DNA from 3 places in the Rhizobium sp. B230/85 genome. Region 3 is predicted to be linked to each of the others. Evidence: predicted binding sites of a transcription regulator. Region 3 holds the regulator's gene; each other region holds the start of a gene.
The links. Region 3 encodes PhoB, which activates phosphate uptake and scavenging genes when phosphate is short. Its sites were predicted from a motif close to TGTCATNNANCTGTCAT; they were not measured.

Region 1 (10,157 bases), 460 kb from region 3:
GGTGACGTCGCCGACTTTCCTTGCCGATTGGGGCCTGGTGCTGGTCTGCGGTATCGGCGGCGGCGCGCTCGGTGCCGGTTTCAGCGGCCTTGCCCTGCATTTTGGCCTGCGCATCCGCCGCTGGGCACAGCCGCAACCTCTCCTGCGCATGCTCATCATGGCCGGCGGCTGCGGGCTGGCGGTGGCTGTCATCGGCGTCATCTCCAAGGGCAATACGTTTGGTACCGGATACGAGCAGGCGCGCGGCGCTGTCGAGGGGCATTCGCTGCCGTTGCTGTTCTTCGTGGAAAAACTGCTGGCAAGCTTTTTGTCGATGATTTCAGGCATTCCGGGCGGGATCTTTGCGCCGTCGCTCGCAGTCGGCGCGGGTTTTGGCAGCACCGTCGGGCACCTCATGGGCACCAGCATCGCGCTTGCCGCCATCCTCGGGATGGCGGGCTATTTTGCCGGTGTCGTGCAGGCGCCGATGACGGCCTTCGTCATTATCCTCGAAATGACCGGCGATCATCAGGCGGTCATCCCGATCATGGCGGTGTCGATGCTGGGCTATGTGACGTCACGGATGTTGTCGCCGGAGCCGCTTTATCACGGGCTTTCGCGTGTCTACATCGCCGCCGCCATCCGCGCACGACGGACGCATGACAAGGATGCCGCGCGGACCGACGCAAGTTCCGCCTGATCAGGCCAGCAGCCTTGTGACCGTGGCGCTTTCCGGGCGGCGGATGGCGTCGGCGATGGTGGTGTTGAACAGGACCTTGCGCATGGCATCCGCGACCTTGGCGAAGACATGGTGGATTTCGCAACCCTGCTCGCCATCGCAATCGCTGCAGCGGCGATAGGCTGTCAGCGACAGACAGGGCAGCGGGGCGATAGGACCGTCGATGATGCGGAGGATTTCACCGAATGTGATCTCTTCGGCAGGTTTCAGCAACAGATAGCCGCCCTGCTTGCCGCGCCGGCTTTCGACGATGTCACGGTGCTTCAGCTCCAGCAGGATCTGCTCGAGGAATTTCTTCGGGATCTTCTGCTGTGCGGCGATCTCGGAGATCAGCATTGGCTCGCCTTGATCGGCACGCGCCAGGATGGCCAGCGCCCTCAATGCGTATTTTGCCTTCTGCGTGATCATCTGCAATGCCATTCATCCACGGCGCAGTGGCGCCTTTTGCTTGGTGAACACCCCTTTTGGCGCATGTTGCCTGAACCGGAATTGAACGCGTGCGGCCGAAACGGCTACAAAATTGAAGATTGCAGCAGAAATCAGTTTGACATCCGGCGATTAACTCTACTAGATTGGTAGATATAAGCGCTGTTCTTGCTGACAGCGCCAGCCCGAGAGGCGCCGGTTGCGGCAAAAGCGGTTGCTTTTGCGCTGCGTAGGCCGTTGTGAGAGATATTTGCTCACACCGAAGCGTTTAAGAAATCCCATTCCTGTCTTTTTCGGTCATCGTCTGCGATGCTGCGTGCACTTTCAGACAAGGTTTTCCGATGACTGCCATCAATTCCATCGAAGATACGGAAACATTGAACGCTGCGCTGGCAGGTCTCGACCTTGCCGGCCGACTGTCGCTGGCTGCCAGCCTCGGCCGCGCGGTCTTCACCACCAGCCTCGGCATCGAGGATCAGGTGATCACCGCCGAGATCGGCACGCACCGTTTTCCAATCGACGTCTCGACGCTGCAGACGGGCCGGCTGTTTGCAGAAACACTGGCGCTCATCGACGAGACAGAAAGCCGCTACGACATTTCGATCCAACGCTTCGAGCCCGAACAAGCCGACATCGACGCCTTTGCGGCGCGCTACGGGATCAATGGTTTCTATGAGAGCGTCGAGGCACGGCATGCCTGCTGCGGCGTGCGCAAGGTGCTGCCGCTTGCCCGCGCGCTCGCCGGCGCGACGATCTGGGTCACTGGCCTTCGACGCGGCCAGTCGGCCAACCGGTCGGATACGCCGTTTGCCGAGTACGATGCAGAACGGCACCTGCTGAAAATCAACCCGCTCGCCGATTGGGATATCGATCGCATCCGCGCCTATGTCGTCGACAATGCCGTGCCGATCAACCCGCTGCATGCACGCGGTTACCCATCGATCGGCTGCGAGCCCTGTACCCGCGCCATCAAGCCAGGCGAGCCGGAACGCGCCGGCCGCTGGTGGTGGGAAAACGACGAAACGCGCGAATGCGGCCTGCATGTTTCCGAGGATCCTGTCGTTTCCGCTTGAACCTTCCCCCGCGTCTCTGCAAATTCCAATCGCGACTTGCGAGACGCAATTCCCTTTTATGCCGGCCCAACCTGCGGCCGGAGACGACAGAGTTGGAGTAGACAATGGCCGACAGCCGTCCGGATACGGAACTGCACAATCCGCAGAGCGTAAAGCCGCCGCTCGATCCGCACCTGAAAGCGCTGGAAAACGAATCCATCCATATCTTCCGGGAAGTGGCGGCTGAGTTCGAACGGCCGGTCATGCTCTATTCGGTCGGCAAGGATTCGTCGGTGCTCCTGCATCTGGCGTGCAAGGCCTTCTATCCCGGCCGCGTCCCCTTCCCGCTGCTGCACGTCAACACCGGCTGGAAGTTTTCCGAGATGATCGCCTTTCGCGACAACATCGCGAAGACCTACGATCTCGACCTGATCGAGCATATCAATCCGCGCGGCGCTGCCGAGGGCATCACCCCCTTCACCCACGGCTCGTCCGCCTTTACCGACATCATGAAGACGCAAGGCCTGCGCCAGGCGCTCGACGCCGGCAAGTTCGATGCTGCCTTTGGCGGCGCACGACGTGACGAAGAGGCAAGCCGCGCCAAGGAGCGTATCTACTCGTTCCGCACCCCCGATCATCGATGGGACCCGCGCAACCAGCGTCCAGAGCTCTGGAACATCTACAACGGCATGATCCGCCAGGGTGAGAGCGTGCGCGCCTTTCCGCTGTCGAACTGGACCGAGGTCGACATCTGGCGGTATATCCAGGCCGAGGAGATTCCGCTGGTGCCGCTCTACTACGCCAAGAAGCGCTCCTTCGTGGAGCGCGACGGGATGATGATCCTCGCCGAGGATCCGCGGCTGGAGCTTTTGCCCGGCGAAGTCCGCCAGGAAGGCATGATCCGTTTCCGCACGCTTGGCGACTTCCCGCTGACCGGCGCCATCCGGTCGGAGGCGACCACCCTTGACGAGGTGATCGGCGAACTCGAAATTGCAACGGTTTCCGAACGGCAGGGACGCGCGATCGATCGCGACCAGTCCGGCTCCATGGAAAAGAAGAAGCGTGAAGGATATTTCTGAGATGACTGTCGCCAGTGCCGCAAACGTCGTCCATCTCGCCCCGGCCGAGCCTTTGAAAGCCGTGCGCGACACCCGCCCGCTGCGTCTCATCACCTGCGGCAGCGTCGACGATGGCAAGTCCACGCTGATCGGCCGCCTGCTCTGGGACACCAAGGCCATCAAGGAAGACCAGGCCGCAACGCTGCGCCGGGACTCCACCGGCAAGCAGAACGACCTCGGGCTGCCCGATTTCGCGCTCTTGCTGGACGGATTGCAGGCCGAGCGCGAACAGGGCATCACCATCGATGTCGCCTATCGCTACTTTGCGACCGACAACCGCTCCTTCATCGTCGCCGACACGCCCGGCCACGAACAGTATACCCGCAACATGGCGACGGGGGCCTCGACGGCCGATCTCGCCATCCTGCTGATCGATGCCCGCGTCGGCATTCTGGAGCAGACGCGCCGCCACGCGACGATTGCCTCGCTGCTCGGCATCAAGCAGTTCGTGCTGGCGATCAACAAGATCGACCTCACCAACTACGATCGCGCCGGCTTCGACAAGATCGCCCATGATTTCAAGGAATTCGCCGCGACGCTCGGCGTCCGGCAGATCACCACGATCCCGATGTCAGCGCTGAAGGGCGAAAACGTTGTCTATTCCGGCGCGGCATCCATGCCGTGGTACACCGGCCCGACGCTGGTCGAGGCGCTGGAACTGGCGACGGTTCGCTCGTCGCAGGCGGTCGGCTTCCGGATGTCCGTGCAGCGTGTGTCGCGGCCCGGCGAAAGCTTTCGCGGCTATCAGGGCACCGTTGCCGGCGGCTCGGTAAAACCCGGCGACAGCGTGATGATCCTGCCGTCCGGCATGGTCGCCAACGTCGCCAAGATCGTCACCTTCGACCTGGTGCGCAATGCGGCGGTGGCGGGAGATGCGATCACCCTAGTTCTCGACCGGCAGGTGGACGTGTCGCGCGGCGACATGATCGTTGCCATCGACCACCAGCCGCAGGTCGGCCTTTCCTTCGATGCGCAGATCGTCGCGCTGCAGCCGGAAGGCATTCACTCCGGCAAGCGCTACTGGCTGAAGAGCGGCAGCCGCCGCCAGCGGGTGCAGGTGCTCCCCGTCAGCCAGCTGGAACTGGTCAGCGGAGCCTGGAACCCCGCCAAGGCCCTGCCGATGAACGCCATCGGCAAGGTCCAGCTGATCTTCGACGAGCTGGCGATCTTCGATCCCTACGAGCAGAGCCGCTCGACGGGTGCGTTCATCCTGATCGATGCCGACACCAACAACACGGTGGCCGGCGGCATGATCTCCGGCAAGCGCGCCGACCTCGGCGCCTACGATCCGGACCAGACGCGCGTGCTCCTGTCCCTGCCGGCAGACCTTGCCGAACAGATCATGGCAAGCGACCTCTTCGCCAGCCGTCGGGACGAGGCAAAAATCCGCCGGATGACTGCGTCAGAGGCAGCCGATCTCTGGTCTGACGCAGCAAGCGACATCTGATAGAACTGCACAAGGCAGGTGGCGCGCCCCTGACCTCACCCCTTACCGCGTCGTTCCACGCACGAGCAGCTTGAAGCCCAGCTTGCGCCGGCTGGCCACTTCCCCCCCGCCTATCGCCTGGATCAGCAAGTCGGCGGCCTCGAAACCGAGTTCGAAGCGCGGGATATCGACGGTCGTGATGGCCGGATGGGAGGAGGCTGCGAATTCGAGATTGTTGATGCCGCAGATGCCGAGATCGCCGGGCACGCTGATGCCGCGACGCTGGCATTCGAACAGCACGCCGAGCGCCAGATCGTCGTTCTGGCAGAGCACCGCATCGACATCGGGCGCCCGCGCCAGAAGCTCTGAGAACAACCGGCAACCGAGGGCCACGCTGGTCGGTTCATCCTCCATGAGCATCAGGTCCGGATCGTGGATGCCTGCTGCCTGCAGCACGTTTTCGTAACCCTGCCGTCGCCGGTTCGACCGGACATCGAGGTAGCCGCCGAGCAAGCCGATGCGGCGATAACCGGCGGACACAAGATGACGCGTGGCTGCCTCGCCGACGGCCTCGTGGTCGATGGCCGCAGCCATGGGCTCTTCGGGCTTCTGGCTGTGATCGATGATGTAGGATACCGGGCAGGTCGCCGAAATAACGGTCGGGGCAATCCGCTCGCAGCATTCGGTGCCGACGAGAAGGATGCCGGCCGGGTTCTGCGTCAGGAGGTTGCGGATCTGGCCCGTCTCCTCGCCGCCGCTGTACACCGTATTGGCATATTGCGTGTGCAGGCCGGTGTTGCGCACGCGGGCTTCGATGCCACTCATGACATCGGAGAGGATCTGGCTGTTGATCGCCGGGGCAAGAACCGCGATGATGCCGCTATGTCGGCCGGCGAGTGCCCGTGCGGCCAGATCGGGCACATAGCCCATGTCATCGATGACCCGGAGGATGTTTTCGCGCAATTCTGCGGAGACCTTATCGGGTGCACGCAACACACGGGACACGGTGATGGGGCTCACACCCACCTTCTGCGCCACGTCCCTGAGCCTGACCCGGGTCCGCTTGTTCCGCCTGGTGCCTGGCTCCATTCCAACGCTGTCCTGCAACGACGCTCCTGACCTCGTGATCCCGACCTTGCGGCCGTACCTTGCACTCACGCTCGGCTTACCTTTTTCTCTACGAAGCCTGACGGGGGTGGATCACCCTGAGGCGGCGCAAGATCCGAAGCATGGCGGAATTCCGCCCGCAGAATGGCTCAACATCCTATATTTGTTTCGACATTTATATCGCGCGTACACAATTTGTGTGACCCGAAAGGGCTGATATAGCGGTGCCGATGCTAGTCTTGCCTCAAGTCGCTGATATATCCTCTCCTCATGGACACCAATCGCGTTTTGAAATTCAGCGTCTGGATTTATATCGCAGCCCTCGTCGCGCTGACGCTGGCGCATGTGAATTGGCAGGCCGAGATTGGCAATCCTTTCAACATCTACCACATCGTCGCGCTGTGCATCGCAGGCTGCCTCGCACGACTGGCCTACCCGGACTCACCATCCTTTGCCTTCCTGATGATGATCGCCACCGTCAGTGCGCTCGGTCTGGCCCATGTGCTGACCATCGGCAATGACGGTCGCCCGTTCGACATCATCGTCAACATGGCGAGCGGCATGTGGGGCGTTGCCCTTGGCGCGGTCATCGACAGGACGCGCCTACCTTCGGTCTTCCGCCGCAGCGCCACGGACTGAGCGACTGGTATCTGCGGCCGCGCCATCGCGCTTGCAGAACAATCCGCATGGGTTGTGATATCAACATTCCAAAACCTGTCATCCAGCTATCATGTTGCCGCCATAAACCGTCCCCAGACGGTGGCGGGGCTTTGTCGGTCTCTTGAAAAAGACAGCTCCATCTCCGAAGCCGCAACCGATGCGGTGCCGATCATTGATGGAGGATATTGCGATGAAGACCCCGGTATTGAAGACGATCCTGCTTTCGACAGCCCTCCTGACGGCCTTTGCCGTGGCTCCGGGCCGCGCCGACGATACCGCGCCGGCCGCTGGCCAGACCCTCGTCAACAAGGGCCTCGTCGGTATCGGCCGCATTCCCGCCAGCCAGCGGGATTCGTTCGGCGAGACATTCGGCTCCGGCTCCGGCATGGCGATAGACCCCGCCACCTGGACGCGCACGGCCGAGGGCTACAAGGGCAAGCTCTGGCTGCTGCCGGACCGGGGATACAATGTCAGCGGCACGACGGATTACCGGCCCCGCCTCAATACCATCGACATCCAGATGACGCCGACTGCGCCGGGTGCCGCCCCTGCCTCGGGCAAGGAACAATCCGGCGTGGTAGCGACGCTCGCCAGCACCATGCTTCTGAAAGACGACAAGGGCGCCGACATGACCGGCCTCGATCCGTCAGCCGGTGTGCGGCCGGCAAGCGCAACGCTGCCGATGCTGCCGCAGGCGTCCAACGGCAAGATCTCCCTCGACAACGAGGCCATCGCCCGCCTTGCCGACGGCTCGATGCTGATCAGCGACGAATACGGCCCGAACATCTATCATTTCTCGGCAGACGGCCGGCTCGTCTCGGCAACGCAGCCGCCGGCAGCGCTGATCCCGATGCGTGACGGCAAGCCGAATTTCGCCTCGAACAATCCCGGCCCGGGCGAAAAGGCACCGGAACCCAAGGATCCGCAGACCGGACGGCAGAACAATCAGGGCCTCGAAGGCATGGCGATGACGCCGGATGGCAAGACTGTCATCGCCGTGCTGCAATCAGCCACGCGCCAGGATGGCGGCGACAGCAGCAGCACGCGCCAGAACACGCGCGCCCTCTTCTATGACGCGAGCGATGTCGACCATCTGAAACTGGTGCACGAATATGTCGTGCCGCTGCCCGTCTTCACCGATGCCAAGGGCAAGACCGTGGTGGCCGCCCAGAGCGAGATCGTCGCGCTGTCGCCGACCACATTTCTGATGCTCGCCCGCGACAGCAACAACGGCTATGGCGTCAAGGGCGACAAGTCGCTGCACCGCGCCATCGACCTCGTGGATGTCTCCGCCGCCACCGATATCGCCGGCACCGCCTTCGACGCCGACAAGCCGGTGGCACCGAAAGGCGTGCTCGACCCGTCCGTCACGCCGGCCAAGCGCACGCCGTTCATCGACCTCAACGACGAGGCGCAGCTTGCCCGCTTCGGTCTCCACAACGGCGCACCGAACGACCGCAACAACCTCTCTGAAAAATGGGAAGCCATGTCGCTCGCCAGCGTCCTCGACCCGAAACTCCCCGACGATTACTTCCTGTTTGTCGCCAACGATAACGACTTCCTGACACAGGACGGCTACCAGGTCGGAGCCGCCTACAAGGGCGAAGGCGGCGCCGATGTCGACACGATGTTCCAGGTCTTCCAGGTCACTCTGCCGGGCCTCGCAAAGAAGTAGCCACCTGCCAGGGTGGGCCCATATCGCGCCCACCCTGCCCCTCGCACAAAGCGATGTCGTGCCTGTTGCCGAGCGCCAAATCGGCCTGACCATCCAAAAAACAGCGCCCCGAAGATTCGGCCTTGTCTAACCAAAACGGCTGGTTTAAGTAAGCGCCACTGGTCACGGAGTGTAGCGCAGTCTGGTAGCGCACCACGTTCGGGACGTGGGGGTCGAGTGTTCGAATCACTCCACTCCGACCAGTTTGATTTTAAATGTTTTTTCCCGAATTTTTCTAGGCGTTTTGACCCTTAGATGCTGGTTCCGACAGTCATTATTTTTGCAGTCGGTGTACTAGACCTTTTCGGCAAATTGGCTTCCTAAATCACGCTGGGCTTTGTTCAAGGCTGTTTCCAGGAGGCGGTTTTGGCTTGCGGCGGCCTTGCCCGCAGAGCGTGGGAGGAAGTCGCGGCCTGCGCGCGATAATCGACAATACTTAAAGGGCATGCTGCATGTTCGAGGTCGGATCCCCCTGGCGCGACATGCATGAACGCTATCGGGAAATCGCCTGCGTCCGATGTGTTGGACGGTGCGTCCCGGCGGTCGCCCTTCCGATGGCGGGTGTCATCGCCTAAGATCGCTTCTCCAATCCATCGACGTTGCGCATGAAGGGACTACATCTTGGAAATCGGAATTGACAGTTTTGCCGCGACCGTCCCTGGCGTCGGCGATATGGACCGTATGGGGTTCCTGCTCGACGAGATCGTGATGGCCGATACGGCAGGACTGGACGTGTTCGGCATTGGCGAGCACCACCGCAGCGACTATCTCGACAGTGCACCTGCCGTGATCCTTGCCGCAGCCGCGGCCCGGACGAAATCCATCCGCCTGACGAGCGCGGTGACGGTGCTCGGCGCCGCCGACCCTGTCCGCGTCTTCCAGGAGTTTGCGACACTGGACCTGATTTCCCGGGGACGGGCAGAAATCGTCGTGGGCCGGGGATCCTCGATCGAGGCCTATCCGCTGTTCGGTCTTGACCTCAGGGATTACGACGCACTGTCGGAAGAAAAGCTGGAGCTGCTGCTTGCCCTGCGCGACGAGACGAATGTGACGTGGTCCGGCCGTTTCCGTGCTCCGCTTGACGGCCAGGGTGTCTACCCACGACCTGCGCAGAAAAAGATGCCGATATGGCTTGGAGTGGGTGGCACGCCGCAATCCTTCGTTCGAGCCGGCCTGCTGGGCCTTCCGCTGATGGTTGCAATCATCGGCGGCGAGTTCAGGCGGTTTCGACCGCTGGTCGACCTTTACCGGGAGGCCGGAGCGCGCGCCGGGCACACCGCCGAAACACTGCGCGTCGGTATTCATGCCCTTGGCTTCGTGGGAGAATCCCAGCGCGAGGCGGAGGATCGGTTCTTCCCCGGATGGCAGGCGATGTTCACCAAGATCGGCCTCGAGCGGGGCTGGCCACCGTCGACCCGCGCCCAGTTCGACAACCTGGTTCGTCCCGGTGGAGCGTTCCTCGTCGGTGATCCCGATGCGGTGGCGACCAAGATCCGGCAGACATCCGAGGAACTGGGTGGCATCGACCGCCTGACGTTCCAGATGAGTTCTGCAGCGAGCGACCAGCCGGCGATGCTGCGGTCGATCGAACTGCTCGGTCGCGAGGTCAAACCGCGCCTGTCCACTTGAACGACAGGTGTCCCGTCACCCGACACATTGACGACCCGGCGCGCGATCAAGCCGCGGCAATACGCAGCCGTGGGCTTGAAGGTTTATAACGTCATCCTGCCCCCCACCAACATTCGGCTCACACTGCGTATCATTGCCGGGCGACCGTGCCTTCTCATGCAGACGGCTTGAGGCAGGCCTTCGGGCAGCGACCACCGGTTTCGCCGGTGTTGCGTTCATCGGCAAGACGCTCAATTGAAAGGATTTCATATGCCCCTGGGTCTCATCATTTTCTGCATGGTTGCGGTTGCCTTCCGTGTCGCCATGC
Region 2 (10,157 bases), 860 kb from region 3:
GTGATCTCTGCCAGCATTGCCTGTGCGTCGGCAAGGGCATGGCTCTCTTTTAAAAGTGACCACGCAGCCAGGGCCTGGTCGTCGGCGTGTGGCGAGATGCCGACAGCCAATTGATCGAGACGTTTCTTCAACGCCTGCACGGTGCGTCCCGGCGTCCAGCCACCGGTGTCGCGATAGCCGCCTTGATCGAGAGTCTCAGCCGACGCCGCGTAGCTTTCCAGCATCACCTCAACCTGATTTCCCCTGAGAAGGAAGTTGATGTCCTCCGACGACCAACCCAGCAGGGGCAGCTGCGTCTCCAGCAGGTGATGGTTGGCATCGTTGCTGGCGCTAAGGCCAGGAATCCGAAGGAAGGCGCCGGCCAGTGTAGTCAGGGCAGCGAGCCCCGGGCTTATGAACTGTGGCTGCATCCGCGACGAAACAACTCCCTCTTGATGAAGCCGGAACGCCGATCGCAGATCTTCGCGCTCTGCCAGCGAGCCGTACCCGGCCAGCGCCAAGGTTGAAAGCTCTCGGTAGTCGCGCCGGCTCCATGCGGCCAGAAGTGTCGAAACCGTCTGGTCGAATTCGGCCGTAGCTGGACAACGAAAGGCGTGATGAAGAATTGCCATGCGGGACTCCCATTGGGAAGCCGCCAGGCAAGGTTGCCCAGCGGCGAAACACTTTTACCAGAAGAACTCAGATCTACCGGGAAACCTTCAGCGCATGCAATTTTGCTGCGAGCCATTGATGACCGTTACGCCGAAATTATTGGCATTGAAGGCGAGATTATGAAAGCCCAATGCCGCGACCCTGGAGGCTGTATTGTTGGAGGGAGGAGGCTGGGGCACGATGTTTACCATTTCGCCCTTGCCGATGTTCCAGTGGCCTGGCGGCACATTGTCGAAAACGATTCTCCATGGAAAAGGCAGAGGATTGTTCGGACCGCCGATGGCAACGCTCACATCGCCGGCGATATCCTGGGCATTTTGCAGCGGATGAGCAACGGTATTGGCAAGATGGACTTTAACAAAGCATTCATATCGGGGCAAAAGTTGCTGCGCCTCGACGTCGCTAGCGGCGTAAAAAAACGACAGGTTCGGGTTGACGCCGCTGACACCGAAGCTCGCCAGGCTCCAGTCCACGGCGCCATTCGCGGCGGCATGTACCGTATGATAGACGTCATAGGCCTGGGCATGGTTCGCGAGACCGATGGTGGTGAAAGAGGCAAGCATCGCTGCCAACAGGCTGTGACGCAGTTTGTCGATTTTCATTGGACTTTCCTTTTCACAATAAGGGAGTGGTCGCTCGTCGCACCATGCGCAGAGCGTTGCCGGAAATGCAGAAGCGGTGACGGGTCACCGCAATGTTTGGGGGGCTAGGCAGAGCGTGCTTGGGACGCTCCGAAGTCTGTCAAAGATGGGCGTTGCCATCTCAGGATCTGCGGCAGGTTGCCCGCAGAGGTCCGGGACGGCGGCAACAGGGCCGCCGTCCCGAAGATCAGGCTGTGGTGATCAGATTGTTCAGGCCGAGCGTGGCCGTCCGCGATGTCAGCGCGCCGCCGTACGTCACCTCGACCGCCGAGCTGATGTCCTCGATGTCCATGACGTCGCCCGTCGTGTAGTTGCCGAAGATCACCCAGTAGTTTGGATGCGGCGTGAAGACGGCCGTCATGTTCGGAGCCGCCTGGACGGCGTGGGTCCCGGATCCCGCCATGCCGATGCCAACAGACGTGTAGTTGGGCTGGACGTTGGACAGCTGCTGGATCGTCAGGGAGCCGATTGCACCCGTACCGGCGGGATTGGCGAAGGTGGTGGCACCGAAACTGTCTTGCGTCAGCTGCACGACGTTCTGCCCGTTCGGATCGGCTGCGACATTCTGTGTTGCGGCAAAGTTGATGCCGGGCTGCAGCAGGCCAGTCTCCGACCAGACGAAGCTGTAGTCGAGACCCCAGGTAAAGGTGACTTTGCTGGACACGGCCGTCGGCCGGGCGAACCAGGCCAGCGAAAAGATGTTGCCGGGAATGGTCATCGGTGGTGGCTTCTGGAAGATCGCGAAGCTGCCGGACATCTGCGAGTTATTGATACATGTCAGAGAGTAAGTCGTCATTGTCGTCGCCTTTCGTTGCAGAAAATCCCCTGTGATCAAGAGGCCGGCGCCGCCCAAGGGAGGATGCGGTGCCGGCCCGCCTCGCCGCTCCAGTCGTGCGGAGCATGGAGACGGCGAGGATGCCCGGCTCGGTGGCGGAAGCCGGGCAATCGGAAATTGCAGCTAGCCGAGCTGGACGATCTCGTCGGTCACTCCGACCGAGATCTCTGCGGTTGCGAGCGGGCCGCTGCTCGAGGTCCCCGGCTGGAACGTCACCAGCATCGGTTGGCTGACATCGGAGACAGGCGGTGGCGGCAGCTGAAAGGCAGTACCGAACGACACCGTTGCAACCAGAGACATGTCGGGCGTCAGGGTGAGTACTGCTTGGCCCATCGCTGGCCGAACCAGGATCGATCCTGGACCCACCACCAGGCCGAGCTTTGTGCCAGGAGGGACTTCGGCGCTGAACGACACCTGGATGCTGCCGGTTAATCCGCCGGCTGCGGGGGTGATCGTGAAAGCGCCGGCCGCCCAGTCGACGACCACGGTGTCGCCCAGCGCAACTGCGGTGCTAGGCGAGGTGACGGGGCTAGCTCCGGCCGTGACGGCAAACAACGACAGCGCACCGTTACCGCCTTGCCATGTCATCGTTGTGGATTGCCCTTTGCTCGTCGCATCGGAGACCAGAGCGACAAGGGTCTGGGCTTTGGCGTCCAGATTTGTCAGTATCGGTGGATAGACGTTGAAATAATTCTGCCCCGGAAGGCTGGAGTCGTTGGTGGCCTTCAGCTCGAAGGTGGTGCCGGCGCCCGCTTGTGCATCGATCGACATTGTATCGTTTCCTGTCGCTATTCGTTTGAGAACAATTGAATTGCTTCGGCTTTCTCGGTTGTTGCTGTGGATATTAGCGATCCCCTCCTGGTTGTCCTTGGATGCCCGTCCCGCAAACTTGGACAGGCGTCCCAAATCACGAACCTCGTCAGCCGGTGCCGAGCATGAGAAGCCAATCGGAAAAGGAGGGGACGGGACCCGGCGGCAACTTCAGGCCCTTCAAACTGCTGTCGCCGGCGCGCGCCGCCGCTCTGATGTCGCGCGGCGATTGCCCGAAGGTCTGCCGAAACAGCCGGCTGAAATGCGCCTCGTCGGAAAAACCCATTTCGTAGGAGATGTCGGCGATCCTGGCATCTGCGCGTCGTGGGTCGGCAAGCGCCTGCAATGAGCGCCGTAATCGCCGGCCACGGATGTAGGTGTCGACACCGCCGCTCGCCTCGAACTGCCGATAGAGCTGACTGCGGGATACGCCGATCTCGCGCGCCAGCCGCGAGGCAGTCAGGTCTGCCCGGTCGATATTCTCCTCGATATGACGGCGCAGCCGCCGGCCGAGATCGCCCCTCGTCGTTGCCGCCGAAACCGCGGGAACGGTCCCCAGGCACCAGCCGAGCAGGTCGGGAAAGCAGGCACCTAGGGCATTGACCTCGAGCGCGCTGAAATAGCGGGAAGCGTTGGAGAGGCTTTCGAGGATACCCCGCAGGAAAATACCCATTGCGGTGTCGCCATGGAAAACACGGCATGGCATTGGCGAAAGGGACGCCACGGCACTGGGCAAACCGGCGCGCGGAACGATCAGATGCAGCGCGTCGGCCGCCACCATGGCAAAACGCATCGGCGAGGAAAGATCGACGACCGTAACGTCTCCCGGCCGCAACCGCCTCGCCTTGCCGCCGACAGCGATCCCTCCGCTCAACACCGAGGAGACAACGACATGGTCCAGATCGTCTGAACAGACCCGCCGATGGTCACGAAGAAAGCGCCCGCTGCCCGCAAAGCTGCGGCAAAGCAGGAACGTCCCGAAATGCTGGACAACAAGATCGGCCTTGAACCCGCTAGGGGGAATTTTCTGGGTCTGCGTGGCTTCGAACAGCGTGGCGAGGACTGCACGCCAGGCGGCAAAGGGTGCATCGTTATCAGCCGTGGAAAAGCGAAAGCCGGCGACCTCGCCTCGCCCTTGGGCATCGGACAGCGGTTCTGATGTTGGCGCCACGGCCTGATTCCATGGGATCATAGATCGTAGGATTACAATCCTACTTCATGGATATCAAGGGTAGCATTTTAAATAAATACAATTCAAGGTAATTGGCATCATACCGTCAGCTGCTGGGGTGCCAGTCCGGGCTTTATCCCGGGGGAGCGCAACTTCTTCTAAAAAAATAGAGATTCAGCATTGGTTTCAGCGGATTGCGCCGAGCTCCAGACAACACTTCGACAAAAAATAGTTCAATCAGCGCGAACGAGCTCAAAAATAGGATTTAGGTCCTGCCCTACGAATGACAGGCCCTTCACGGGGAAGCATGAAAAAAGACTGTCGCCGCCGAAACTCTTTGTCCCGCCCCGACGTACCCACACCTGCGGTAGAAACATCCACGGAGATACGTATTGAAAATAGGCATTTTCCTTTTGAGCATTTCCACGGTGATGTGTTGGGGACTGGCGTTTTACATGGTCTATCGCACGCATTAGCTACGAAAAATTGGAGGGTATCCGGCAGAGTGCAGCAGCACCGCCGCACTGGCCCTCCGCTCCAGACCGCTACTACAGATAGCAGAACCCCCCTCGGAGCGATTACTTCTCGACCAGTTTCAACGTCTTGTCGAAAATCTTCAGCACCTGGCGCAGATCGTGCCCGCGCTTCAATATCATACCGTTTGTGTTGATGACGGCGTAGGCACCCTGCTTGGCGGCAAGCTTCGGATCCTTCTCGATGCGAAACAACGGCAACTCGCCGGAGCGTTTGAAAACCGAGAAAATCGCCTTTTCCTTGGTATGGTCGATGGCATAGTCGCGCCACTCGTTCTCGCCCACCATACGACCGTAGATCCACAGTATCGCATCCAGCTCCCGCCTGTGAAACGTCACTGGCAGGATATCCTTGCTCTGTTTATATTGAGTAATATCGACGACAACGGAAGAGTTGCTATCGACGCCGTTGCTTTGGCCGCGTCGCAAATCCGGCTGATCAGTCATCAATTCCTCGAAGCCTCCGCCCATGACAGCAGGGTGACAGTGTCGCCCCGCCGCAATAAAATTGCAAGATGCCGCGCATCCGGATTTGCGCCGGTGCAGATTTCACCGGGCATCCAGCGTGGAAGACACTTGCGATAGCGAAGATCTGGCGCCGCTAGTCGTCTGCACCCATAGTCATGACGGTGGCCCCGATGATGGCTGCCGGATCTCCCGTGGCCGTCGAAGACTGCAGCATGATGGCAAGCCCCTTGCGGCCGGCCTTGTCCATTACGTTCGCAGGCAATGTCAGGTGCATCGGCTTGCCCTCCCACATGCCGACAGTCTCGACGTCCGAAACGCTGTGCATGTAGGCGATCTGCTGGCCGGTATTTTCGCCCTTGGTGACGTCGACGCGCTGTTCCCGGTCAAAATAGGCAACTACCACGTTGGCCTTGCCCATGCCTGCCGCGATGTCGATTTCCAGTTCGTCGCCCTTCATCGCGGCGCTGACCGGAACGGTCAGTCCCTGTCCGGCACGCGAAAGATCATCCAGCTTGACGTTGATAGCCCCGAGATCGGCGCCGTTCAGATGATCCCGGCCATTCAGCACGGCCTGCGGCGTGTAGACGCTGCTGCGGCCGAGTGTCCGCGCATAGGCATATTGCCGGGCGGTATTGTCCTTCGACGACATGGTGTCGTTCCAGCCGAGATAGTTCCAGTAGTCGACGTGATAGGCCAGCGCCACGACATTGCCCTGCTCGATCAGTTGCTTGAGCGCGGCGTCCGCCGGCGGACAGGAGGCGCAGCCCTGCGAGGTGAAGAGCTCGACGACGCCCTTCAGCTTGCCCAAGTCCTGGGCATGCGCCGCGCCCGTCAACGCGACACCGGCCAGCAGGGATATCAGGAACCGAAGGGACATGGGGCAACACCTCTTTCAGACCTTGTTAGCCAAAATCCTCGGCCTGCATCAAGCCTGACAAATCTGAAGCAAGAGATAATGGCTCGCAGCAGCCGCGCAAAGTCACGAACGGGTGAGGCAACGCGGCAACAGCGGACAACGATACACTTCACCGTGAAAGAACAACGCCGCCGGAGATTTCTCTCCGGCGGCGCCTGTCTGTGGCCTGCATTGTCTATCAGGCAGCGAGATCGCGCAGAACCGTCTGCAGGATGCCGCCGTTGTTGAGGTAGACAACCTCATCGAGCGTATCGACGCGGCAGATGAGCGGCACGTTCTTCACAGTGCCGTCGCCGTAAGTGATGACGGCAGTCTTCTTCTCGCGCGGCTTGATGTTCTCGAGGCCTTCGATGGTGACGGTCTCGTCGCCCTTCAGTGCCAGCGAGGCCCAGGTCGTGCCTTCTTCGAAGACGAACGGGATGACGCCCATGCCGACCAGGTTGGAGCGGTGGATACGCTCGAACGACTGGGCGATGACGGCCTTGACGCCGAGCAGGTTGGTGCCCTTGGCAGCCCAGTCACGCGACGAGCCGTTGCCATATTCGACACCGGCGAAGATCACCAGCGGCACGCCTTCGGCCTTGTACTGCATGGCCGCATCGTAGATCGATTCCTCTTCCTTGGACGGGTAGTGGATGGTGTAGCCACCTTCCTTGCCGTTCGGGCCGAGCATGTGGTTGCGGATGCGGATGTTGGCGAAGGTGCCGCGCATCATCACTTCGTGGTTGCCGCGACGCGTGCCGTACTGGTTGAAGTCGGCAACGCCGACATGGTGCTCAAGCAGGTAGGCGCCGGCTGGCGACGCTGCCTTGATTGAGCCGGCAGGCGAGATGTGGTCGGTGGTGATCTTGTCGCCGAACAGGCCCAGGACGCGGGCACCCTTGATATCGGAGATGCCGGAGCCGCTCTTGCCCATGCCGACGAAGTAGGGCGGGTTCTGGACATAGGTCGAATTGTCGTCCCAGGCGTAGGTCTGGCCCGGAGGAACCTGCACGGCCTGCCAGTTGACGTCGCCCTTGAAGACGTCAGCATACTTGCTCTCGTACAGTTCGCGGGTGACGTATTTCAGGATGAATTCCTGGATTTCGTGCGAGGTCGGCCAGATGTCCTTGAGGAACACCGGATTGCCATCCTTGTCTTCGCCGAGCGGTTCACTGGTCAGGTCGATCTGCACCGAGCCCGCCAGCGCGTAGGCGACGACCAGCGGCGGCGATGCGAGGTAGTTCGCCTGCACATCAGGCGACACGCGACCTTCGAAATTGCGGTTGCCGGAAAGAACGCCGGCTGCAATCAGGCCCTTGTCGTTGATTGTCTTGGAGACCGGCGCCGGCAGCGGGCCGGAATTGCCAATGCAGGTGGTGCAGCCGAAGCCGACGAGATTGAAGCCGAGCGTGTCGAGATCGGTCTGCAGGCCGGACTTCGACAGGTATTCGGCAACGACCTGGCTACCGGGTGCCAGCGATGTCTTTACCCAGGGCTTTGACTTCAGGCCCTTGGCAACGGCGTTGCGGGCGAGCAGGCCGGCGGCGATCAGCACCGACGGATTGGACGTGTTGGTGCAGGAGGTGATCGCGGCAATTGCCACGTCGCCGTGGCCGAGGTCGTAGTCCGTACCCTCGACAGCATAGCGCATGTCGATCTGGCCCGGCTTCTTGTAGTCGGCTTCGAGAGCAGCAGCGAAACCGGCGGCGATGCTTTCCAGCGGCACGCGGCCTTCGGGACGCTTCGGCCCGGCCATGGCAGGCACGACGTCGCCGAGATCGAGTTCCAGCGTGTCGGTGAAGACAATCTCGGACCCGTCATTGTCGCGCCACATGCCTTGCGCCTTCGAATAGGCTTCGACGAGCGCGATCCGGTCGGTGGTGCGGCCGGACATGGTGAGATAGTTGATGGTTTCGCTGTCGACCGGGAAGAAGCCGCAGGTCGCACCGTATTCCGGGCCCATGTTGCCGATTGTGGCACGGTCGGCAAGCGACATGTTGTCGAGACCGGCACCGAAGAATTCGACGAACTTCGAAACAACGCCCTTCTTGCGCAGCATCTGCACGACCATCAGCACGAGGTCGGTCGCGGTGCAGCCTTCCTTGAGCTTGCCGGTCAGCTTGAAGCCGATGACTTCGGGCAGGAGCATGGAAACAGGTTGGCCGAGCATGGCAGCTTCGGCTTCGATGCCACCGACGCCCCAGCCGAGAACGCCAAGACCGTTGATCATCGTCGTGTGGCTATCGGTACCGACGCAGGTGTCGGGGTAAGCCACCGTTTCCCCATCCTCTTCCTTCGTCCAGACAGTCTGGCCGAGATATTCGAGGTTCACCTGATGACAGATACCCGTGCCCGGAGGAACGACGCGGAAATTCTTGAAGGCCTGCTGGCCCCATTTGAGGAAGCGATAGCGTTCGCCGTTGCGCTCGTATTCGAGTTCGACGTTGCGCGCGAGTGCCGTCGGCGTGCCGAATTCGTCGACGATGACGGAGTGGTCGATGACCAGGTCGACGGGAACCAGCGGGTTGATCTTTTCCGGATCGCCACCCAGCGCCACCATGGCATCGCGCATGGCGGCGAGATCGACCACGGCGGGAACGCCGGTGAAGTCTTGCATCAGCACGCGGGCCGGACGGTATGCGATTTCGCTTTCAGCGGTGCCCTTGTCGATGAGCCAGGCGGCAACGCTTTCGATGTCCTTTTTGACAACCGAGCGGCCGTCTTCGTTGCGCAGCAGGTTTTCCAGGACGACCTTCATGGAATAAGGCAGCTTGGAAATACCGGAAAGGCCGTTTGCCTCAGCCTTGGGCAGGCTGTAGTAAACATAATCCTTTCCGTTCACGCTGAGCGTGGAGCGGCAATTGAAACTGTCGAGAGATTTAGACACGAGAGACCCCGTTTCTGATAGCCAACACAGTCGTGTGGACGCCTATGCACGTAATGCACATCAGGATGCGGGTACGGCCATTTCCGCTGTCCGCACGTGAGGTTGCCTTGAGACAACCGCAAGTTCGGCGCTAGGATGAAGTTCACGCCGACCGCTGGCGTGGTTGCAGGTCTTATAGATAATTTCCAAAAAACTTGCCATAGCAGGCAAGCCCAAAATCGGACAATTTTTTGCACATGCGTCATGCCAACCGGGAAAGCCTCCGCCAATGCATCTGAGTGCCGAAAACCTGGCTGCCAGGCGGGGCGAAGATCTGATTTTCGTTAACATTTCCTTTCACTTGCGAGCCGGCGAGGCCCTGATATTAACCGGCCCGAACGGCTCCGGAAAATCGACCCTCCTGCGTGTTGTCGCCGGTCTTCTGGCGGCCGAAAAGGGCAGGATCGTCTGCGTCGACGGGGCAGGAGAATCGGAGCGTCCGGTGGGCGAGGTCAGCCACTATTTCGGCCACCGCAACGCGATGAAAAACGAGCTTACCGTCGCCGAGAACCTGTCCTTCTGGCGCACGTTCCTCGGGTCTGACGGCGGGGTGTCCGTGGAGGAAGCAGCCCAGGCCGTCGGCCTTGCCGCCATCCTGCACCTGCCCTTCGGCTACCTCTCCGCCGGCCAGCAGCGCCGGATGGCCTTCGCCAAGCTGCTCGTCGCCCACCGCCCGGTCTGGATCCTCGACGAACCCACGGCAGCCCTCGACGCCAACGCCGACCTCCTGTTTGCCGACCTGATCACCAAGCACCAGCAGCGCGGCGGCATTGTCCTCGCAGCCACCCACCAGCCCCTCGGACTGGATAACACCCGCGAACTGGCGATGACCGGATTTGTCGGTGTGGATGAGGGAGTATGGGGTTGATGGTTCCAAGTTTGCCGCTGCCAAGCCATCCCGATGTTCACGCGCCACCTCCACAACAAGAGCGGGGTCACCGGACACGTACAAGTACCCCTGCCTTACCCTCTCCCCTCTTCCCTCATTCCTGTGCCCGTCACAGGAATCCAGCCACGGCGCGTCTGCGCCGTGAGACGACTCACTGTTGCTCGGCAAAGAGGCTTTCGCCCAAGGACTTGGGCGACTGGATTCCTGTGACAAGCACAGGAATGAGGGAGGTGGATGCAGCGCCCTCCCGAAACACTGGTCGCAATACACAAGCCAATCGGACTGGGCATCGCATGCGGGCCGGCGATGACAGGTTTTGCTGCTTCCGGAGAGGA
Region 3 (10,157 bases):
ATCCGGCCGAACACCAAGGTGTTGTTCCTGGAAAGCCCGACAAACCCAACCCTCGAGGTGGTGGACATTGCCGGCGTCGCCAGGCTTGCCAACCAGATCGGCGCCAAGGTCGTGGTCGACAACGTCTTTGCGACACCGCTTTTCCAGAAGCCGTTGGAACTCGGTGCCCATATCGTCGTCTACTCGGCCACCAAGCACATCGACGGCCAGGGCCGCTCGCTCGGCGGCGTCATCCTGTCGGACAAGGCCTGGGTCGATGAGCACCTGCAGGATTATTACCGCCACACCGGCCCTGCCATGTCGCCGTTCACCGCCTGGACGCTGCTGAAGGGCATCGAGACCCTGCCGCTGCGCGTCAAGCAGCAGACCGAAAATGCCAGCCGTATCGCCGACTTCCTCGCCGACCAGAGCAAGGTCGCCAAGGTCATCTATCCCGGTCGCAAGGACCATCCGCAGGCCGATATCATTGCCAAGCAGATGACCGGCGGCTCGACGCTGGTCTGCCTGGAGCTGAAGGGCGGCAAGGAGGCGGCCTTCGCGCTGCAGAACGCGCTGGATATCATCACGATCTCCAACAATCTCGGCGATGCCAAGAGCCTGATCACCCATCCGGCAACCACCACCCACAAGAACCTCACTGACGAGGCTCGCGCCGAACTCGGCATCTCGCCGGGCACGGTGCGCTTCTCGGCCGGCATCGAGGACACCGACGACCTGATCGAGGATTTTGCCCAGGCGCTGGCAAAGGTATCGGCCTGATCGCATGTCTTGCAACGCTGCCCGGCCCAGTCGGGCAGCGCCTTCTGCGCATTGCGCCGAAAGCTATTAACTGAAGATATTACCCTTAATATTCAAAAGGCCGCATCAGCCTTCCCATTTGGGCACATATTCGCCTTCGCTTCCTTGACCGAGGTTGAAGCCTATAGGATATCGTAACCAAATTCATTCAAGGTGGCTGGGATGTACCGCGCCCTTACACGAGATATCGAAGTGATCGTCGAGCCGTTCTATCTGGAGGAGCAATCCGACCCGGAAGACAGCCGCTATGTCTGGGGTTATCGGATCGTCATTTCCAACCACTCGGCCACTGCGGTGCGGCTGATCACGCGCTACTGGCACATCACAGACCAGAACGGACAGGTCGACGAAGTCACCGGTCCCGGCGTCGTTGGAGAGCAGCCGCAGCTCAATCCGGGCGACACCTACGAATACTCCTCCGGCTGCCCGCTCGACACGCCCTCCGGCATGATGTTCGGCCATTACTCGATGGAGAACGACGAGGGCGAGACGTTCGAAGTCGATATCCCCGCCTTCTCGCTGGATTCGCCGGGCCTGATGCGGACGCTGAACTGACGCCGTCCGAAGACGGCGCCGGCATCACTCAGCTCTTTGCCAGGATCTCGGCCGCCTCGTAGCGGTAGGTGGTCGAGCAGAACTCGCAGGTCACCGAAATCAGCCCGTCTTCCTCGCTCTCGGCCATTTCCTGGGCGGAGAACCCCTGCAGCACGCCCTTGATCTTGTCGCGCGAGCAGCTGCAGCGATCGAAGACCGCCTGAGGCGCGTAGACCCGCGCACCGCGTTCGTGGAACAGCCGGTAAAGCAGCCGCTCGGTGCCAACCAGCGGATCGGTCAGCTCGTCGGCATCCACCGTTTCCAGCAGCGAACGGGCCTCGGCCCAGGCATCGTCGTCGGTGTGGTCGACCGCGTTCTCGTCGCCGTCGCCGCCATGCAGGTCCGGCAGGCGCATGCGCTCCGGTGCATCGGGCAGGAACTGGGCAATGACGCCGCCGGCCCGCCAGCGATGGCGCGGCTTGCCGGCCTCGTCGCGGTCGAACAGTTCGGCAGCACCCAGGCGCACGCGGGTCGGGATCTGCTCCGACTGGCGGAAATAGACCCCGGCGATATCCTCCAGCGACGAGCCGTCGAGCGGCACGATGCCCTGATAGGGCTGCGAATATTGCCCCTGGTCGATGGTGAAGGCGAGGATGCCCTTGCCGAGCAGCTGCTCCGGCTCGGTCTGGCCGGCCTTGACCGCTGCGGCCAATGCCTCCTCGTCGTAGCGGGCGTAGGCGCGGACATTTTCAGGCGTCGAGAAATCGGCCACCAGCAGGTCGACCGGGCCATCGCCCTTGGTCTGCACGGTGAACTTGCCCTCGAACTTCAGCGACGTGCCGAGCAGCACCGTTAGCACGATGGTTTCGGCCAGCAGCCGGGCCACGGGGGCCGGATAATGGTGGCGCTCCAGGATGGTGTCGAGCATCGGGCCGAGCTGGACGGCACGGCCGCGCACATCCAGGCTCTCCACCTGGAACGGCACAACGTGATCGTCGCCGGCATAACCGAACTCTCCCAGCGCTGCTGCACTGTCTGCCATGGGTCTACTCCTTGCTGCCGGGCGGATCGCGCCACGGCAGCCACCGTTTGCAACGGCGGCTTGGTTGATCTCAGATCGCGCCCAGGCACCACGCAAGAATGGACTTCTGCGCATGGAGACGGTTTTCCGCCTCGTCGAACACAACGGATTGCGGGCCGTCGATCACGTCATCCGTCACCTCCTCGCCGCGATGGGCAGGCAGGCAATGCATGAACAACGCATCCTTTCCGGCCTCTGCCATCAGAGCGGCATTGACCTGGTAGGGCTGGAAGACGTTGTGACCACGGGCCCGGTGCTCCTGGTTCATGGAAACCCAGGTATCGGTCACCACGCAATCGGCGCCATTAACCGCACGTTCGGCTTCATGGGTGAGCATGACTTCGGCGCCCTGATTGCGGGCCCAGTTCAAATAGTGATCGCTCGGCTCCGAGCCAAGGGGCACCGCCATATTCATGCGATAGCCGAACCGGGCCGAGCCCTCAATCAGCGAATGCAGCACGTTGTTGCCATCGCCCGTCCAGGCGACCGTCTTGCCCTTGATCGGGCCGCGATGCTCCTCGAAGGTCATTATATCGGCCATCACCTGGCAGGGATGGGTATCGTCCGTGAGCGCGTTGATGACGGGCACGGTGGCGTGCTCGGCCATCTCAAGCATGCGCGAATGCTGGGTGGTGCGGATCATGATGGCATCGACATAGCGCGACAGCACCTTGGCGGTGTCGCCGATGGTCTCGGCCCGGCCAAGCTGCATTTCGGTGCCGGACAGAAACAGCGTTTCGCCGCCGAGCTGGCGCATGCCGACATCGAAGGAGACGCGGGTGCGGGTCGAGGGTTTTTCGAAGATCATCGCCAGCATCTTGCCTTCCAGCGGCCGGCCGGCAGTGCCGTCCTTGGTCGCCTTCTTGCGAAGGATGGCGTCGTCGAGGATCTTGCGCAGGTCGCCCGACGCAACAGTCGAGAGGTCGAGGAAGTGTTTCGGGGAGGCCATGTCTAGCTTTGCTCCAAAAATGAAAACGCCCGTGGCGGGCACGAAGCCCGGAACCCACGGACGTAGAATTCAAGCCGATTTGCGGGATTTCTGGGCGCGCAATGCTTCTGCGGCACGCTCGATGCGGGCGAGACCTTCGCGGGCGTCTTCGGCAGTGGCGATGAGAGGCGGCAGCAGGCGAATGACGTTGTCGCCGGCGGGAACCCCCAGCAGGTGTTCGGCACGGATGGCATGCAGCAGTTCGCCAGCCGGGATCGCCGCCTTGATACCGAGCAGCAGCCCCTGGCCGCGCACCTCTTCGATGATGTCGGGATAACGGTCCTTGAGCGATGCCAGCCCTTGGCGGAAGACCAGGGAGACGTCGTTGACATGCTGCAGGAAGCCTTCAGCCAGGATGACGTCCAGCACCGCGCCGCCGACGGCCATCGCCAGCGGATTGCCGCCATAGGTCGAGCCGTGGGATCCCGCCTTCATGCCGGAGGCGGCTTCTGCGGTGGCGAGGCACGCACCGAGCGGAAAGCCGCCACCGATGCCCTTCGCCACGGCCATTATGTCAGGCGTGATGCCAGACCATTCGTGGGAGAAGAATTTGCCGGAGCGACCGACGCCGGACTGGACCTCGTCGAGGATCAGCAGCAGGCCGTGCTCGTCGCAGAGTTCGCGAAGCGAACGCATGAACTCCTTGGCAACCGGGCGAACGCCGCCCTCGCCCTGCACCGGCTCGATGAGGATCGCTGCAGTGGCATCCGAGATCGCCGCCTTGACGGCCTCGAGGTCGCCGAACGGAACCTGATCGAAGCCGGGGGCCTTCGGGCCGAAGCCTTCGAGGTATTTTTCCTGGCCGCCGGCAGCGATCGTCGCCAGGGTCCGGCCGTGGAAGGCGCCTTCGAAGGTGATGATGTGGAATTTTTCCGGATGGCCCTTCGAATACTGGTAGCGGCGTGCCGTCTTGATGGCGCATTCGAGCGCCTCGGCACCGGAATTGGTGAAAAACACCTTGTCGGCGAAGGTCGCGTCGGTCAGCCGCCTGGCAAGCATTTCCTGGCCCGGGACCTCATAGAGGTTCGACAGGTGCCAGACTTTTTCAGCCTGCGTCTTCAGCGCTTCGACAAGGTGCGGATGTCCATGACCGAGCGACGACACGGCGACGCCGGCGCCGAAGTCCAGATAGCGCTCGCCCGTTTCCGTGATCAGCCATACGCCCTCGCCTCGCTCGAACCGCAGGGGCGCGCGCATATAGGTGTCGTAGAGTGGCGCGGCTTCGGCCATGGCGCAATTCCTTCGATCGATCAGGACGTGACGGCTGTTGTCCTGCAACGCCGCCGTCGGCAATGAAAAATGCCGCCTTGCGGCGGCCTGGGCACTATTGTCGTTCCGCGGAACCATGTCAACAAACAGTGGATTAGTCAACGAATAGTTGATTTTAACCTTGCGGCAAAAGCCATATCGTGAGGGTCTGGAGAAGGGCACTAAGGCTATTGCAGAAATACCACAGTAGGCAGCAAGTTGGGGAAAACTTGGAAATCGATTCCCCGCGATTCCCGCGACTCTTGTCACGGAGTCAGCCTCACACTAGGTTAAATCTTGATTACTAGACTGCAATGCGGCGGACCTAGTCACCACAATTTAAGAGCGTTTTGTGCCTCGATAGCATTCGAGGCAATGGCGAAGGATTCCGCCATCATGAACGCAGTCGGAGACAAGCATGAATTGGACGGACGAGCGCGTCGAAAGGCTCACGAAATTATGGGCCGAAGGATTGAGCGCCAGCCAGATCGCGGCGCAGCTCGGCGGCGTCAGCCGTAACGCTGTCATCGGCAAGGTGCATCGACTTTGCCTGCCAGGCCGAGCAAAGGCCGGCGGCACATCGTCCACGGCGCGCTCCACCAAGCGTAACGTCGCTCCGGCCCGGCCAACTACCTTTGGCGCCCGCCCTGCCGCTCCGCGCTCGACGGTTCGTGCCGAAGGCGCAACGATGGTCAAGGAAGATGCCGAGCTAGACGCAACGGCACCCGTGCAGTTCCGCCCATCCTCGAATGCCATCGCGCCGGTCGCCCGCCGCATTGGTCTGACGGACCTGACGGAACGCACCTGCAAGTGGCCGGTCGGCGACCCACTGAAGGACGACTTTCACTTCTGCGGTCATGAATCGCCAGATCAGTCTCCCTACTGCACATACCACCAGAAGTTGGCGTACCAGCCAGTTCACGAGCGCCGCCGCGCCGCCCGCTAAGCCGGGTAAAAACGACAACAAAGAACGGGCCGCGAGGCCCGTTTTGCGTTTCAGGTTTTGATGGCCCAGAAACGTGTCAGGGATGCAAACTCGCACCTTTGACGATCTTGTCCACGATCTTCTTTTCGGCCCGCAGCGCCATGCCGACCAGCCTGGCGGTATCGGGACCGAACTCGAGGAATACAGCCCGGTTGGCGGCATCGTGACCTGTCGCGAACATTTCTTCGATATAGGCCGATACTCGCGCCTGGCGTTCCAGCGCGCGCTTGTGGATAGTCCTTAGCACGTCCTGATCCGCCACAAGCACGACCATCGGCTGAACGCTCATGGGATTGTAGACATGGCCGAGAGCATCCCGGTATGTTTCGCCGATGATTTCCGGCGACTGGGCAGTGATCCCGCTCACAAGGAAGGCCGTGACGTTGAGCTTCTGCCAGGTAGCGAGGTCATGGCGGATGACAATCGCGATTTTGGTATCGAACATGTACAAGAACTCCATGGAAGGCATCGAAAGAACCGATCGAATAGCGCCTGCCCATGCCCTCGGTCTTGAACGTTCGTGCAAGAGCGGTTTTCGCGACGGATTGAGCATCGCCGCCTCCAGCCACGGCATCGAGCGCATGGAAGCGCGCTTCCACGGCAACGGCTTTTCGCCGCACCGACATGACACATATGCACTGGGTCTGACCCTCCGTGGTGTCCAGACGTTCCGCTATCGCGGCGCGGAGCGCTTCAGCCGTCCCGGCAACGTGATCGTGCTGCATCCCGATGAAGTCCACGATGGCGCGGCAGGCACCGACGACGGACTGATTTACCGGATGCTCTATTTGCCGCCCGCGCTGGTCGGCCTCCTCGAGGCGGGCAATCGGGCCCTGCCGTTCGTCCGCGATCCCGTCGTGACTGACGCTGGCCTATTGTCTGCGCTGGCGGACGTCCTTTCGGATCTCGACCATGCGCCGAACGATCTGGCGATGGACGACGCGGTTGCGCGGCTGACGGCGGGACTCTTCCAACAGGCCGACGACCCGAGGAAAGCACCCACGAGAATCGATCGTCCAGCTGTTCTGCTGGCGCGTGATTTTTTGACCGAACATTGCGAGGAGGGTGTCAGTTCCGAAACGTTGGAGGCGATCAGCGGTCTGGACCGTTACGAACTGTCGCGGCAGTTCCGGCGAGCCTTCGGCACCAGTCCGCACCGTTATCTCGTCATGCGCCGCCTTGACCGAGCCAAGCGCCTGCTAGGTGCCGGCTATGGCCTTGCCGGAGCCGCGGCAGAAGCGGGGTTTGCCGATCAGGCACATTTTACCCGCCATTTCCGGGCCGCCTTCGGTATGACCCCGGGCAGATGGCTGGCAATGCATGATTGCCAACCCTAGTAGTGTCAGCCCGCTAAATGCACTGACTGGATGGCACCGGCACCAGATCATCGGCGCCTGCACTCCAGCCTCAGACTTCCATGGAATAGCCGGCGCCGCGCACGGTGCGGATGACGTCCTGCATGTTGGAGAAGTTCAGGGCCTTGCGCAGTCGGCCGACATGCACGTCGACGGTGCGTTCGTCGACGTAGATGTCATGGCCCCAGACGCCGTCGAGCAGCTGCGAGCGGGAAAACACACGGCTTGGCGATGCCATCAGGAATTCCAGCAGCCGGAATTCTGTCGGGCCGAGGCGGACCTCGCGGCTCTTGCGATGAACCCGGTGCGTCTCGCGGTCGAGTTCGATGTCGCCGCAGCGAAGCACGCTGGACAGCACTTCCGGGCGGGCGCGGCGCAGCATGGCGCGGACGCGGGCCATCAGTTCCGGCGTCGAGAACGGCTTGACGACATAGTCGTCTGCGCCGGTGGAAAGACCCCGGACGCGCTCGCTCTCTTCGCCACGCGCCGTCAGCATGATGATCGGCAGACGTTCGGTCTCCGGCTTCATGCGCAGGCGGCGGCAAAGTTCGATGCCGGACACACCCGGCAGCATCCAGTCGAGGATCAGGAGATCCGGAATGCGCTCCTGCAAGCGCATCTCGGCTTCATCGCCCCTCAGGATCGTATCGACTTCGAAACCTTCTGCTTCAAGGTTATAGCGCAGCAGCACGCTCAGCGCTTCTTCATCTTCTACGACGGCAACTCTCGGAACCATGGGGCCCGCTCTCCTTCAAAAACCCTTCAGGCCTATTCCGTCATGGCGCCGACGGTGTTGGCAGTATCGTCCTTCGGGCGGTCGCCCTCGGGCAATGCACCGGTCGCCATGTAGAAAATCGTCTCGGCGATGTTGGTGGCGTGGTCGCCGATGCGCTCGATGTTCTTGGCGCAGAACAGCAGATGCGTGCAGGTGGTGATGTTGCGCGGATCTTCCATCATGTAGGTCAGCATCTCGCGGAACAGCGAGGTGTACATCGCGTCGATTTCCTCGTCGCGCTCGCGGATGGAGACCGCCTTGTCAGGCGAGCGGGTCGTGTAGACGTCGAGAACTTCCTTCAACTGGACGAGCGCCAGCTCGGACAGATGCTCGATGCCGCGCGCCAGGCTGCGCGGTACGCCGGTGCCCTGCACGGCGATAACGCGCTTGGCCGTGTTCTTGCCGAGGTCGCCGACGCGTTCCAGATCGGCGGCGATCCGGATCGAGCCCATGATTTCGCGCAGGTCAGCAGCCATCGGCTGGCGGCGGGCAATCGTCAGGATCGCCTTGTCGCCGACTTCGCGCTCGGCATGATCGAGGATCGTATCGTCGGAGATGACCTTCTGAGCCAGCCCGACATCGCCATTGACCAGCGCGCGGACGGATTCACCGACCATCTGCTCGGCAAGGCCGCCCATCTCGGAGATGCGCCGCGTCAGGAATTTCAAATCTTCGTCGTAGGCGGAATGAATGTGTGTCGAAACCATTTTCTATCCTCAATTGAAAGGCGTCACGGAACGTAGGTCTGCTCGGCGCGGCGACGGCAACGCGTTTCGCCTTTTCGAGGCCCTTTTTGATATCGGCCTAATGCTCGCCCTTTTATGTCAGGCCAATGAAACAATTATGACAATCGAAATCATTGAATTAATTCAATTTTCACAGCCCCGAACAAAGCGCCACCAGGTTATTCAGAAGCGTACCGTGAAATCCGTGCCGCGGCCGACTTCGGATTTGACGATCAGCCTGGCCCGGTGACGGGTTAGGATGTGCTTGACGATGGCGAGCCCGAGGCCTGTGCCCTTCTTGGACCGGCTGTTTTCGACGCTGACGCGATAAAACCGCTCGGTCAGGCGCGGCACGTGTTCGGCCGGAATGCCGCCGCCGCTATCGGACACGGTGACCTCCACAGGCTCGCCGGGCTTGTTGCGCAACGTCACGTCGACGCGCTTGCCCTCCTGACCGTACTTGCAGGCGTTCTCGATCAGGTTTTCGAACACCTGCACCAGCTCGTCGCGATCACCGGTCACCTCCGCCTTGCCTGATGGCATATGCAGGTTGATAGTAACATCGAGATCCATCGCCAGCGGCACCAGCGCATCGCGCACATGGCCAAGCAGCGGCACGAGATCGACCTTCTGGTCCGGCGCCAGATGGGACTTCAACTCGAGCCGCGACAGCGACAGGAGATCGTCGACCAGCCGGCTCATGCGGGTCGCCTGATCGAACATGATCGCCAGAAAGCGCTCCTGCGCCTTGGGATCGTTGCGCGCTGGCCCCTGGATGGTCTCGATGAAGCCGCGCAGCGAGGCCAATGGCGTGCGCAACTCATGGCTGGCGTTGGCGACGAAATCCGACCGCATGCGGTCGATATGACGCAACTCCGAGACATCGCGGAACGACAGCAGGAAGAATGTCTGGTTGCCGAGATCGGAGAGCGCCAGCTCGACAGGCGCAATCCGCACGATGAAGACACGCTCCGACGGCAGACGCTCGGAATGCTCGATCTGGTTGGGCACGCCGGTGGCAATCGTTTCCCGCACCATGTCGAGAATGCCGGGCGAGCGCAGCTTTGCCGACAGGTGGGCGCCAATCGGGAACAGGTCGAGCGCCCGCTCTGCAGCAGGGTTCTGATAGAACACCGACGCCTCGCGATCCAGCACCAGAACTGGCATGTCGAGACCAGCCAGGCCTGCGGTCATCGGCCTCAGGACTGCCGCCAGATCTACCGGCGCCGGCTCGACTTTCGCCGGCTGCGCCCTGCGCGCCACCAGGGGTGCGCGCAGCAGGGCAACGGCAACCACGACCAGCAGCACGGCGAGGATGGCCACCACGTCGGTACCCTCCGCCATGGCCAGCAAGGCAACCAGCACGGCCAGAATCAGGATCGCTCTTTCCTGCCTCAAGCGCTGCCCGAGCCGATTTAAAATTGATGTATTCTCTTCCAACGCCGCCGGTCCGATTCTACGTCCACACGTCTAAGACTCGGACTGATATAGCAAATTCATGACAGAAGTTTTCAGCACTATCCACAGTCGTGGAACCGTTGGGCTCCCTCGCCAGTCATAGTCGGCGGAAGGCTTGAAATGACACGGTAAATATGTGTCTTCTGAGCCGGTTTATAATTTTTACAAACTGAGCCCCTAATGGCAAATACAGGCCAAGGGCCCGAGGAG

Region 1: the regulator PhoB is predicted to act here: its motif matches at 6,563-6,579, upstream of J5289_RS06980 (esterase-like activity of phytase family protein).
Region 2: the regulator PhoB is predicted to act here: its motif matches at 5,111-5,127, upstream of J5289_RS00760 (DUF2794 domain-containing protein).

What each region holds. Positions count from the first base shown of each region.
Region 1 covers NZ_CP072156.1:1,464,857-1,475,013, reverse strand. Annotated here, with positions in the region: gene J5289_RS07015 (chloride channel protein) at 1-679, shown strand, start outside; gene J5289_RS07010 (Rrf2 family transcriptional regulator) at 680-1,126, opposite strand; gene J5289_RS07005 (phosphoadenylyl-sulfate reductase) at 1,486-2,217, shown strand; gene cysD (sulfate adenylyltransferase subunit CysD) at 2,322-3,275, shown strand; gene cysN (sulfate adenylyltransferase subunit CysN) at 3,277-4,761, shown strand; gene J5289_RS06990 (LacI family DNA-binding transcriptional regulator) at 4,804-5,829, opposite strand; gene J5289_RS06985 (hypothetical protein) at 6,118-6,486, shown strand; gene J5289_RS06980 (esterase-like activity of phytase family protein) at 6,698-8,182, shown strand; tRNA gene J5289_RS06975 (tRNA-Pro) at 8,348-8,424, shown strand; gene J5289_RS06970 (Atu2307/SP_0267 family LLM class monooxygenase) at 8,843-9,850, shown strand; gene J5289_RS06965 (isoprenylcysteine carboxylmethyltransferase family protein) at 10,100-10,157, shown strand, end outside.
Region 2 covers NZ_CP072156.1:142,665-152,821, forward strand. Annotated here, with positions in the region: gene J5289_RS00735 (hypothetical protein) at 1-611, opposite strand, end outside; gene J5289_RS00740 (hypothetical protein) at 699-1,253, opposite strand; gene J5289_RS00745 (hypothetical protein) at 1,480-2,088, opposite strand; gene J5289_RS00750 (hypothetical protein) at 2,251-2,898, opposite strand; gene J5289_RS00755 (helix-turn-helix domain-containing protein) at 3,047-4,108, opposite strand; gene J5289_RS00760 (DUF2794 domain-containing protein) at 4,687-5,088, opposite strand; gene J5289_RS00765 (thioredoxin family protein) at 5,243-5,986, opposite strand; gene acnA (aconitate hydratase AcnA) at 6,204-8,894, opposite strand; gene ccmA (heme ABC exporter ATP-binding protein CcmA) at 9,163-9,801, shown strand.
Region 3 covers NZ_CP072156.1:1,002,075-1,012,231, reverse strand. Annotated here, with positions in the region: gene J5289_RS04805 (O-succinylhomoserine sulfhydrylase) at 1-759, shown strand, start outside; gene apaG (Co2+/Mg2+ efflux protein ApaG) at 961-1,353, shown strand; gene J5289_RS04795 (Hsp33 family molecular chaperone) at 1,382-2,374, opposite strand; gene argF (ornithine carbamoyltransferase) at 2,445-3,362, opposite strand; gene J5289_RS04785 (aspartate aminotransferase family protein) at 3,432-4,631, opposite strand; gene J5289_RS04780 (GcrA family cell cycle regulator) at 5,068-5,595, shown strand; gene J5289_RS04775 (DUF2000 family protein) at 5,672-6,079, opposite strand; gene J5289_RS04770 (AraC family transcriptional regulator) at 6,051-6,971, shown strand; gene phoB (phosphate regulon transcriptional regulator PhoB) at 7,042-7,725, opposite strand; gene phoU (phosphate signaling complex protein PhoU) at 7,758-8,471, opposite strand; gene phoR (phosphate regulon sensor histidine kinase PhoR) at 8,673-9,887, opposite strand.